3 regions of the Streptomyces sp. NPDC056128 genome follow, and region 2 is predicted to be linked to each of the others. Evidence: riboswitches for the same ligand, from Rfam matches in the RefSeq annotation. Region 2 holds a riboswitch; each other region holds the start of a gene.

Region 1 (3,237 bases), 190 kb from region 2:
CATCGCGCCGAACCGGCAGGAGACGGCCACCAGCGAGCCCGTCTTGCCGCCCAGCACGTCCAGGTAGTGGTCGACGGGGTCCCGGCCGTCCTGCGGTCCGGCCGTCTCCAGGATCTGGCCGGTGACCAGCCGCTCGAACGCGAGGGCCTGCACGCGGACCGCCTCGGGACCGAGGTCGGCGAGGATCTGGGAGGCGCGGGCGAAGAGGAAGTCGCCGGTCAGCACCGCGACCGAGTTGTCCCAGCGGACGTTGGCGCTGGCGACCCCGCGCCGCACGGCGGCCTCGTCCATCACGTCGTCGTGGTACAGCGTGGCCAGGTGGGTCAGCTCCACCACCACGGCCGAGGGCACGATCCCGGGGGCGTAGGGGTCGCCGAACTGGGCCGAGAGCATCACCAGGAGCGGCCGGAACCGCTTGCCGCCGGCCCGCACCAGGTGCTGGGCGGCCTCCGTGATGAAGGGCACCTCGCTTTTGGTTGCTTCAAGCAACCCTTCCTCGACCGCGACCAATCCGGCCTGGACATCGGCTTCCAGAGCCTGGTCCCGCACGCTCAGCCCGAACGGCCCGACGACGGTCACGAGGGGTCTCCTGTCTGCTGGTGCCTACTGGCGATTACCTGGTTTGTCGATAGGTCGCTGCCACCACTCGAGTCAGCGTATCCGGTCACCTTTCGATCACCGCTAGCGCCCACCGTTACAGGCCGGTCGGTATCGGATCATGAGCGGTATGTTTTTGATCAGTCGATATGAGCACATATTGGCCGATTTCAATATCGCCTCCCCGGTCCCGAACGGATGCCCTCCCGGCGCGCGAAAACACCGGACGGGTGAAGCACTCTGCATCGAGGGCCGGTTGGGGCGCAGTTGGGATTAATGCCCGTTTTGCCGCGCTTGTTGAGGCCCGTGAGTTGGCTCACTCTGCAGCACCCTCGGGCAACCCCGCCGCAACCTGTGCCCTCCCTTTGCGCCGCAAGCCAGTTGAGGCTTGGCAACCGCAAAGGATCAAGACCCCGAAATGCCTCAGACCAAGGTCAACAGGACGTTGGGTGATTCCTGCACTTGTTCCGGACATGTGCTCTCGCATACGTTCCCGGCCTGTCGGGCGGACGCCGAATCCTGCCATCGCCCGGACACACAGTCATCCACTCAACTCACTCGCCGGCAGGAGCGGGGGACCCAGGTAAGTCGCCGCACCGGTCACCACCGGAGCGGCTCGGGGTGAAGCCGTACCCGTCAGGGCGCGGCCGGGCACCTCCCCGCCCGAACCCGACAGCTCACCTCGCAGGCGTCAGGAGAGGGACACAGCATGTCTGCCATCGGTCAGAACCGTCACGCCCGGACCACCCGCATCGCCCGCAAGCTCGCCGTGGCCGGCACCGGTGCCGCGGTGCTCGCCCTGCCGCTCATCGGCGCCACCGGCGCGTCCGCGGCCACCCCGGCCGCCACCAAGACCGCCGCCACGGCGGCGACGACGTACCCGGACAACCTCGACGGCTGGATCCGCGAGTCGATGGACATCATGGCGCAGCACGGCATCCCCGGCTCGTACGACAGCATCCACCGCAACATCATGCGGGAGTCGTCCGGCAACCCGCTGGCCATCAACAACTGGGACATCAACGCCATCAACGGCACCCCGTCCAAGGGCCTGCTCCAGGTGATCGCCCCGACCTTCCAGGCGTACCACGTCGAGGGCACCTCCTGGGACCCGTACGACCCGGTCGCCAACATCACCGCCGCCTGCAACTACGCGGCCGACCGCTACGGCTCGATCGACAACGTCTTCGGCGCGTACTGAGCCGTACTGAGCTGTACAGGGACGTTCAGAAGATCCGTTCGAGGACGACGGCCACGCCGTCGTCCTCGTTCGTCGTGGTGACCTCGTCGGCCACCGCCTTGAGTTCGGAGTGGGCACCGGCCATGGCGACGCCGTGCGCCGCCCAGTCGAACATGGGGATGTCGTTGGGCATGTCGCCGAAGGCGATCGTGCGCCGGCGGCCCACCCCCAGGTGCTCGGCGGCCAGCGCCAGGCCGGTCGCCTTGGTGATGCCGCACGGCTGCAGCTCCACCGTGCCGGGCCCCGACATGGTGACCGTCGCGAGGGAGCCGACCACCGCGCGCGCGGTCGACGCCAACTCGTCGTCGCTCAGGTCGGGGTGGCGCAGCAGCACCTTGCTGATCGGGGTGCGCCACAGCTGGTCGCGCCGCTCCACCCGCACCGCGGGCAGCGTGGGGTGGGGCATCAGGTACCCGGGCTCGATGAGGGTCAGGCCGTCGACGCCGTCCTGGTCGACCGCGGCGTACACCTGGCCCACCTCGGCCTCGATCTTGCCGAGCGCGGTCTCCGCCAGCTCCCGGTCCAGGGTCACCGACCACAGCATCCGGTGCGCGCCGGCGTCGTACACCTGCGCGCCCTGCCCGCACACCGCGAGCCCCGTGCACCCCAGGCGGTCGAGCAGGGGCCGCACCCGGGGTGCCGGGCGCCCCGTCACCACCAGATGGCGCGCACCCGCCCGGGCCACCCGCGCCAGCGCGGCCAGCGACCGTTCGGAGACGGTGTCGTCGCCGCGGAGCAGCGTGCCGTCGAGGTCGGTGGCGACGAGTGAGTATGCGGTGCGGTCCATGATCAGAGAATACGGACGCGGCAGCGGTCCGACTCACCCGCGACCGGTTCCGAACGAGGACGCGGCGAGTACGTTCGAACGCGCACGACGGCGCACGAACATGTCCGAAACCTGGCACATCATCGGCTAAAGCCGGTTAAGGGCCTGTGCACCGGTTGGCAACAACATGGTCTGCTACCTACCCCCCGGGGCGGCCCCCGGGGTACCTTCCTGTTGTCCAGGGGGGACTTGATCGGGGGGTCGGGTTGAACAGCGGACGCGTACGTGTGCTCAGGCCACAGGAGCTGGGCGAGGGGGAACGGGAGCACTGGCGGGAGCTGCGCGCCAAGTCGACGGCGCCGCGCAACCCGTTCATGGAACCGGAGTTCACCGACGTCGTGGGCCGGGTACGGCCGCGCGCGCGGGTGGCGGTGCTGTACGACGGCGGTGAGGCGGCCGGATTCCTGCCGCACGAACGCGGGCCGCTGGGCCAGGGCCGGGCGATCGGGCTGGGGGTGTCGGACTGCCAGGGCGCGATACTGCGCCAGGGCCTCGCCCCGGACCCCCGCCGCCTGCTGCGGGCCTGCTCCCTGTCGAGCCTCGCCTTCGACAACCTGGAGGCCGAGCAGGGGCT
Region 2 (3,237 bases):
AGGATGGTCTGGGTGGAGCGGTAGTTCTGCTCCAGGAGGATCGTCGTCGCGTTCGGGTAGTCCTCCTCGAACTGGAGGATGTTGCGGATGGTGGCGCCGCGGAAGGCGTAGATCGACTGGTCGGCGTCGCCCACCACGCACAGCTCGGCGGGCGGGACCTCGGCCTCGGGCGGCACGTCGACCGGGTGCTCGGAGGTGCCGACCAGCTCGCGCACCAGGGCGTACTGGGCGTGGTTGGTGTCCTGGTACTCGTCGACCATGACGTGCCGGAAGCGGCGGCGGTAGTGCTCGGCGACGTCCGGGAAGGCACGGAGCAGGTTGACCGTCGTCATGATCAGGTCGTCGAAGTCGAGGGCGTTGGCCTCGCGCAGCCGCGACTGGTAGAGCGCGTACGCCTGGGCGAGGGTCTTCTCGAAACCGTCGGCGGCCTGGGCGGCGAAGTCCTCCTCGTCGATCAGCTCGTTCTTCAGGTTGCTGATCTTGGCGCTGAAGGACTTCGGCGGGAAGCGCTTGGGGTCCAGGTCGAGGTCGCGGCAGACCAGCGCCATGAGCCGCTTGGAGTCGGCGGCGTCGTAGATCGAGAAGGACGACGTGAAGCCGAGCCGCTTCGACTCGCGGCGCAGGATGCGGACGCAGGCGCTGTGGAAGGTCATCACCCACATCGCGTTGGCGCGCGGGCCGACGAGCTGCTCGACGCGCTCCTTCATCTCACCGGCGGCCTTGTTGGTGAAGGTGATCGCGAGGATCTGGCCCGGGTGGACGCCCCGCTCGGCCAGCAGGTGGGCGATCCGGTGGGTGAGGACGCGGGTCTTGCCGGAGCCGGCGCCGGCCACGATGAGCAGGGGGGAGCCGGAGTGCACCACGGCGGCGCGCTGGTTCTCGTTCAGCCCGTCCAGGAGGGCGGCAGGGTCCAGGACGGGGCGCGGGGCGCCGTCCCGGTAGTACCGGTCGCGCTCCGGAGGCGCGTCGAACTTCCCGCCGAACAGATCGTGCGGGACCGGCTCCGGTCCGTGATCGTCCTCGGGCGGCGGCGGGGGTTCCTCCTCGCGACCCCGGGGGGTCTGGAGGCTCGCCAGGAAGCTGTCGTCAAAGAGGCTGCTCATCGCTCTCCGAGTCTAGGGCGCCCCACCGACAACCCGGCGCCACCCCGGAAAATGGCCGGGACACCGTCCACCGGCACGCCCTGCGACGTGGTGCGACACGAAGAGTGACGCCCGCCGACGCCCGCCGCCAAGGTCACGAAAATGTATCGGGCATATCACCCACCAACCTTCACAGCGGCCACACGAGTTGGCTACGGTGCGGGCAGGCCGAACGAATCCCTCCGGCGAACCTCGCCGGGCCGCGCGGCCTCCGCCGAGTCCGGCGTGCCCGCCACGGCGCCCGGAGCCGGGGACCCAACCGAGAACTTGGGGTGAATCGGCCGTACCGCCCTCCACGAGGACGGTCCCGCCGTAGGGCAACCCTTCCGTGCCGCCCGAACCCGACAGCTAACCCGGTAGGCGGAGCACTGGAAGGAGTCGCCTCCTTGGCGTCGCACCGCAAGTCGCGCCCCACCGGTTCACGCGTCGCGGGCATACGGACCCCGGCCCTCGCCACGGCCGCCCTCACCTCCGTCGCCCTGCTGTCCCAGACAGCGAACGCCACGCCGTCGGACGACGACAGGCCGAGCCTCGAAGAGGTCGAGAAGAAGGTCGACGACCTCTACCGCCAGGCGGGGTCGGCCACCGAGAAGTACAACGCGGCCAAGGAGAAGACCGCCAAGCAGCGCAAGAAGGTCGACACCCTCCTCGACGACGTCGCCCAGCGCACCCAGAAGCTCAACGACGCGCGCGAGGAGCTGGGTTCCTTCGCCTCCGCGCAGTACCGCACGGGCACGGCGGTCCCGGAGACGGCGACCTTCCTGCTCGCGGACTCGCCGCAGGAGTACTTCGACCAGAACCAGCTGATGGGCCGGCTCACCGGCCGTCAGAAGACCGCGGTCGACGACTACGTCACGCAGCAGTCCGAGACGATGAAGAAGCGCCGCGAGGCCACCGAGAGCCTGGAGACGCTCACCGGCTCGCAGAAGGACCTGAAGACGGCGAAGTCGACCGTCCAGAAGAAGCTCGCCACCGCGCGTGAGCTGCTCTCGAAGCTGACCGCCGAGGAGAAGGCCCGGCTCGCGGCGATCGAGAAGAAGAAGCAGGAGGAGGCCGCCCGCAAGGCCGCGGAGCTGGCCGAGCAGCAGGCCCGGCAGCAGGCCGAGGAGCGCGAGCGGCGGGAGGAGGCCGCTCGGCAGGAGAGCGGCGGTGGCTCCTCCTCCGGTTCCTCGGAGTCCGGCGGCAGCGGTTCGTCGGGCTCCTCGACGCCGGACTCGTCGTACGGCACCAGGGCCGAGAAGGCGATCGGCTTCGCCCGCGCCCAGATCGGCAAGCCGTACGTCTGGGGCGCCACCGGCCCCGGCTCCTACGACTGCTCCGGCCTCACCCAGGCCGCCTGGAAGGCCGCGGGGGTGACGCTGCCGCGCGTCACCTACGACCAGGTCAACGCCGGCACGACCGTCCCCGTCTCCCAGGCCCAACCCGGTGACCTGGTCTTCTTCTACGACGACCTCAGCCACGTCGGCCTCTACATCGGCAACGGCATGATGATCCACGCCCCGAAGCCGGGCGCGTACGTCCGCGAGGAGTCGATCTTCTACGACGGCGAGTCGTCGATCCACAGCGTGGTGCGCCCGGCCTGACCGGCGCGGCTCTCTAGCATCGGGGGCATGTCGTCAGGCACGTCGTCAGGCTTCCTCCCCTCCCCCCTGCGCGCCTGGTGGGCGCAGCGTCCACCGGCGGCCGGGGCCGCGGTCATGGCGACCGGCATCCTGTCGGTCGCCCTGCACCTGGCGGGACACGAGGTCCTGTCCCGCGTCGCCCTGTTCCTGGCCTGCGCCGCCTGGCTGACCCTGGCGGCGAACTTCGTCTACCTGCTGCTGGTCGAACGCCCGCAGTGGCTGACGCGGGCGGGGACACCGGGCGCGCTCACGGCGGTCGCCGCGACCACGGTGCTCGGCACCCGGTTCTCGCTGCACGGCTGGACGACCCTGGCCGCCGCGCTGCTGGCGCTGGCGGCGCTGCTGTGGCCGGTGCTGCTCCTCCTGGTCGTGCAGCACTGGGGGCGCAGGATGCCGGGGGCGGTGTTCCTGGGGTGCGTGGCCACGGAGGGGCTGGCGGTGCTCGGCGCCACGCTGTCCGCGGTCACCTCGAC
Region 3 (3,237 bases), on a different contig from region 2:
GGGCACCGAGGAGACGGTCGAGGCCATCGACGCCGGCTCCGTACGCGCCTTCTACGAGAGGCACGTCCGCCCCGCCACGGCCACCGCCGTGGTCGTCGGCGACCTCACCGGCGTCGACCTGGACGCGCTGCTGGGCGAGACGCTGGGCGCGTGGACCGGCTCCGCCGCCGAACCCCGTCCCGTGCCGCCGGTGACCGCCGACGACCGGGGCCGGGTCGTCATCGTGGACCGGCCCGGCGCCGTCCAGACGCAGTTGCTGCTCGGCCGCACCGGATCCGACCGGCACGACCGCGTGTGGGCCGCACAGGTGCTCGGCACCTACTGCCTCGGCGGCACCCTCACCTCCCGCCTGGACCGCGTCCTGCGCGAGGAGAAGGGCTACACCTACGGCGTCCGGGCGTTCGGGCAGGTGCTGCGGTCCGCGCCGGACGGCACCGGCGCCGCCATGCTCGCCATCAGCGGCTCCGTCGACACCCCCAACACCGGTCCCGCCCTGGAGGACCTGTGGACGGTGCTGCGCAAGCTCGCCGCGGAGGGGCTCACCGACCCCGAGCGTGACGTGGCCGTGCAGAACCTGGTGGGTGTGGCGCCGCTGAAGTACGAGACGGCCGCGGCCGTGGCGAGCACCCTGGCCGACCAGGTCGAGCAGCATCTGCCCGACGACTACCAGGCGACGCTCTACCGTCAACTGGCCGCCACGGGCACCGTGGAGGCCACGGCGGCGGTCGTGAACGCCTTCCCGGTCGACCGTCTGGTGACCGTCCTCGTCGGTGACGCCGCGCAGATCAAGGAGCCCGTCGAGGCCCTCGGCATCGGTGAAGTCACCGTGGTGGCGGCCGAATAGCGGCACGCGCGGGAGGAGGCCCCGGTGACCGGAGTGTCACCGGGGCTGCCGTTTGTCCGAATTGAGGGAGAGGCTGCCTGTCTGCCCTGTGGCATGCGCTACAAAAGCGCTGTTGCGTTTGAGGATTGAACACAGCCGCGTTTAGCGTCATCCGGGCTGTTCGTCAGGCAGTGCGCCGCACCCGCGGCACCGGACAGTCATCGCCGAGTCCCCGTACGGCGCGAGCCAGGGGAGCCGGGGACCCACCGTAGTCCCTGGGGTGAATCGGACGCCCGCGCGCGCAGCGAGGGGGTCCGTAGGAGACCTTCCTGCTCCGAACCCGTCAGCTAACCCGGTAGGCGAGAGGGAAGGAAAGGACCAGCCTCTACATGGCGTTCACGCGCGCCACCGGGAAGCACCGGCGTCCCAGCAGGATGCACCGCAGTACCGCCCGCGCGGCGGGTGTCGCGGCCCTCGCCACCACCGGCGTCGTCGGCACCCTCGCGGCTCCGGCGCTCGCCGCCGAGCCCGAGGTGGAGCGGAGCGGACTCACCCCGGTCATCAGCATCGGCGACTCCCTGGCCGAGGAGATCGACGCCCAGGCCCTCGCACAGCGGCAGGCCGCCGCGGACGCCGCCGCCCGTGAGGCGGCCCAGGAGGCCGCGCGCGAGCGGGCCGCCGAGGCGGCCAAGGAGGCGCGCGAGGCCAAGGAGCGCGCCGCGCGGGAGGCGGAGCGCAAGCGCCTCAACACCTTCGTCCCGCCGATCACCTCCTCCTACGTCTCCACCGCGTACCAGGCCGGCAGCTCCCTGTGGTCCTCCGGCAGCCACACCGGCATCGACTTCCACGCCTCCAGCGGTACGACCGTGCACGCGGTCGGCGTCGGCACCGTCGTCGAGGCCGGCTGGGGCGGGGCGTACGGCAACCAGGTCGTGATCAAGATGCACGACGGCACGTACACGCAGTACGGGCACCTGTCGTCCGTCGGCGTCTCCGTCGGCCAGTCGGTCGACCCCGGCCAGCAGATCGGCCTCTCCGGCGCCACCGGCAACGTCACCGGGCCCCACCTGCACTTCGAGGCCCGTACGAGCCCCGAGTACGGCTCGGACATGGACCCCGTCGCCTACCTCCGCTCCCACGGCGTGAACGTCTGACGGCGGACCCCGCCACACCATCCGAAAGCCCCGGCCTCCGAGCCGGGGCTTTCGGTTTTCGTCGGCGCGCGGCCGCCCGTCGTAGGCCAAAAAATATCCATGAAATCCGCTCCGCCGTCGGAATATCCGCTTGATTGGCCTAGAGTCGCTGGACACGTCAATCGTCGACGTTTCACGGGGATTAAGGCGGAGGTCGGTCATGCGTATTCCGGCGCATTCGGTGTGCACGGCGATCCGGGACGACATCGTCGCCGGAGTCCACGCGCGCGGGGGCCGGCTCACCGAGGAACTCCTCGCCCGCCGCTACGGCGTCTCCCGCGTCCCGGTCCGCGAGGCCCTGCGCACGCTGGAGGCCGAGGGCTTCGTGGTGACCCGGCGGCACGCGGGCGCGTGCGTCGCGGAACCGACCGAACAGGAGGCCGCCGACCTGCTGGAGACCCGTACGCTCCTGGAGCCCCTCGGCGCCGCCCGGGCCGCCCGGCGCCGGACCGACGCCCACCTCAAGGTGTTGCGCGGCCTGGTCCGCCTGGGGCAGGAACGCGCCAGGCAGGGCAGTGGCGAGGATCTGCGTTCCCTGGGCGGCTGGTTCCACGAGACCCTCGCCCAGGCCGCCGGCAGCCCCTCCCTGACGGCGCTGCTGACCCAGCTGCGCCACAAGATCGCCTGGATGTACGACGTGGACGCGCCGGCCGGGCCGGTGGAGTACTGGGCCGAGCACGGCGCGATCCTCGACGCGGTGGCCCGGGGCGACGGCGACCGCGCGCGGGCGCTCATGGCGCTGCACACCGAGCGGTCGGCGCCGGGACACCGCCTGCGATTCGCCTCCGGCGGCGGCAGGACGGAGCGTGTGAGGAACTCGCAACGTCCCGTAAACACGGCGAGCCTGCGGCATTAACACGGGTCCCGTATACAAAGAGCAGGAATTTCGGGGGGCTTTTTTCGGCTGCCCATATTCCAGGTGTCCAGATTTGAGCTGCTCGGACGGAAATTGGGCAGCCGAATGGCACAGCGAAAGGCCCGCGGAGTCAGCGACCGCCGAAGGCGGGCAGGGCGAGGGCCGAATGGGCCGGGCGGGGCTCCGGTGCGGGCATGGCGCTGAGGCCGCGCAGCCGGTCGTTGCGCTGCTCCAGGGCCCGGGCGGTGGTCGGGAAGAGGGTGGCGCCGCCCTGGCCGACCAGGTTCTGGTTCAGGGTCACGAAGTCACGGGTGCCGTGTTCGTAGGCCGCGAAGCCCGCGGCATGGTCCCGGTCGGCCAGGGAA

Evidence for each region. Region 2 has a riboswitch for cyclic di-AMP ahead of ACFC1X_RS10040 (NlpC/P60 family protein). Riboswitches for the same ligand answer to the same signal wherever they lie in the genome.
Region 1: another riboswitch for cyclic di-AMP. It lies ahead of ACFC1X_RS09080 (transglycosylase SLT domain-containing protein); the one in region 2 lies ahead of ACFC1X_RS10040 (NlpC/P60 family protein).
Region 3: another riboswitch for cyclic di-AMP. It lies ahead of ACFC1X_RS38235 (M23 family metallopeptidase); the one in region 2 lies ahead of ACFC1X_RS10040 (NlpC/P60 family protein).

What each region holds. Positions count from the first base shown of each region.
Region 1 is NZ_JBHJVQ010000003.1:218,109-221,345, reverse strand. Features, by position in the region: gene ACFC1X_RS09085 (polyprenyl synthetase family protein) at 1-579, opposite strand, end outside; cyclic di-AMP (ydaO/yuaA leader) riboswitch at 1,147-1,302, shown strand; gene ACFC1X_RS09080 (transglycosylase SLT domain-containing protein) at 1,307-1,798, shown strand; gene ACFC1X_RS09075 (HAD family hydrolase) at 1,824-2,624, opposite strand; gene ACFC1X_RS09070 (GNAT family N-acetyltransferase) at 2,891-3,237, shown strand, end outside.
Region 2 is NZ_JBHJVQ010000003.1:412,048-415,284, reverse strand. Features, by position in the region: gene pcrA (DNA helicase PcrA) at 1-1,103, opposite strand, end outside; cyclic di-AMP (ydaO/yuaA leader) riboswitch at 1,345-1,522, shown strand; gene ACFC1X_RS10040 (NlpC/P60 family protein) at 1,529-2,725, shown strand; gene ACFC1X_RS10035 (tellurite resistance/C4-dicarboxylate transporter family protein) at 2,753-3,237, shown strand, end outside.
Region 3 is NZ_JBHJVQ010000043.1:41,867-45,103, reverse strand. Features, by position in the region: gene ACFC1X_RS38240 (M16 family metallopeptidase) at 1-844, shown strand, start outside; cyclic di-AMP (ydaO/yuaA leader) riboswitch at 1,036-1,200, shown strand; gene ACFC1X_RS38235 (M23 family metallopeptidase) at 1,213-1,977, shown strand; gene ACFC1X_RS38230 (GntR family transcriptional regulator) at 2,177-2,872, shown strand; gene ACFC1X_RS38225 (FAD-dependent monooxygenase) at 3,003-3,237, opposite strand, start outside.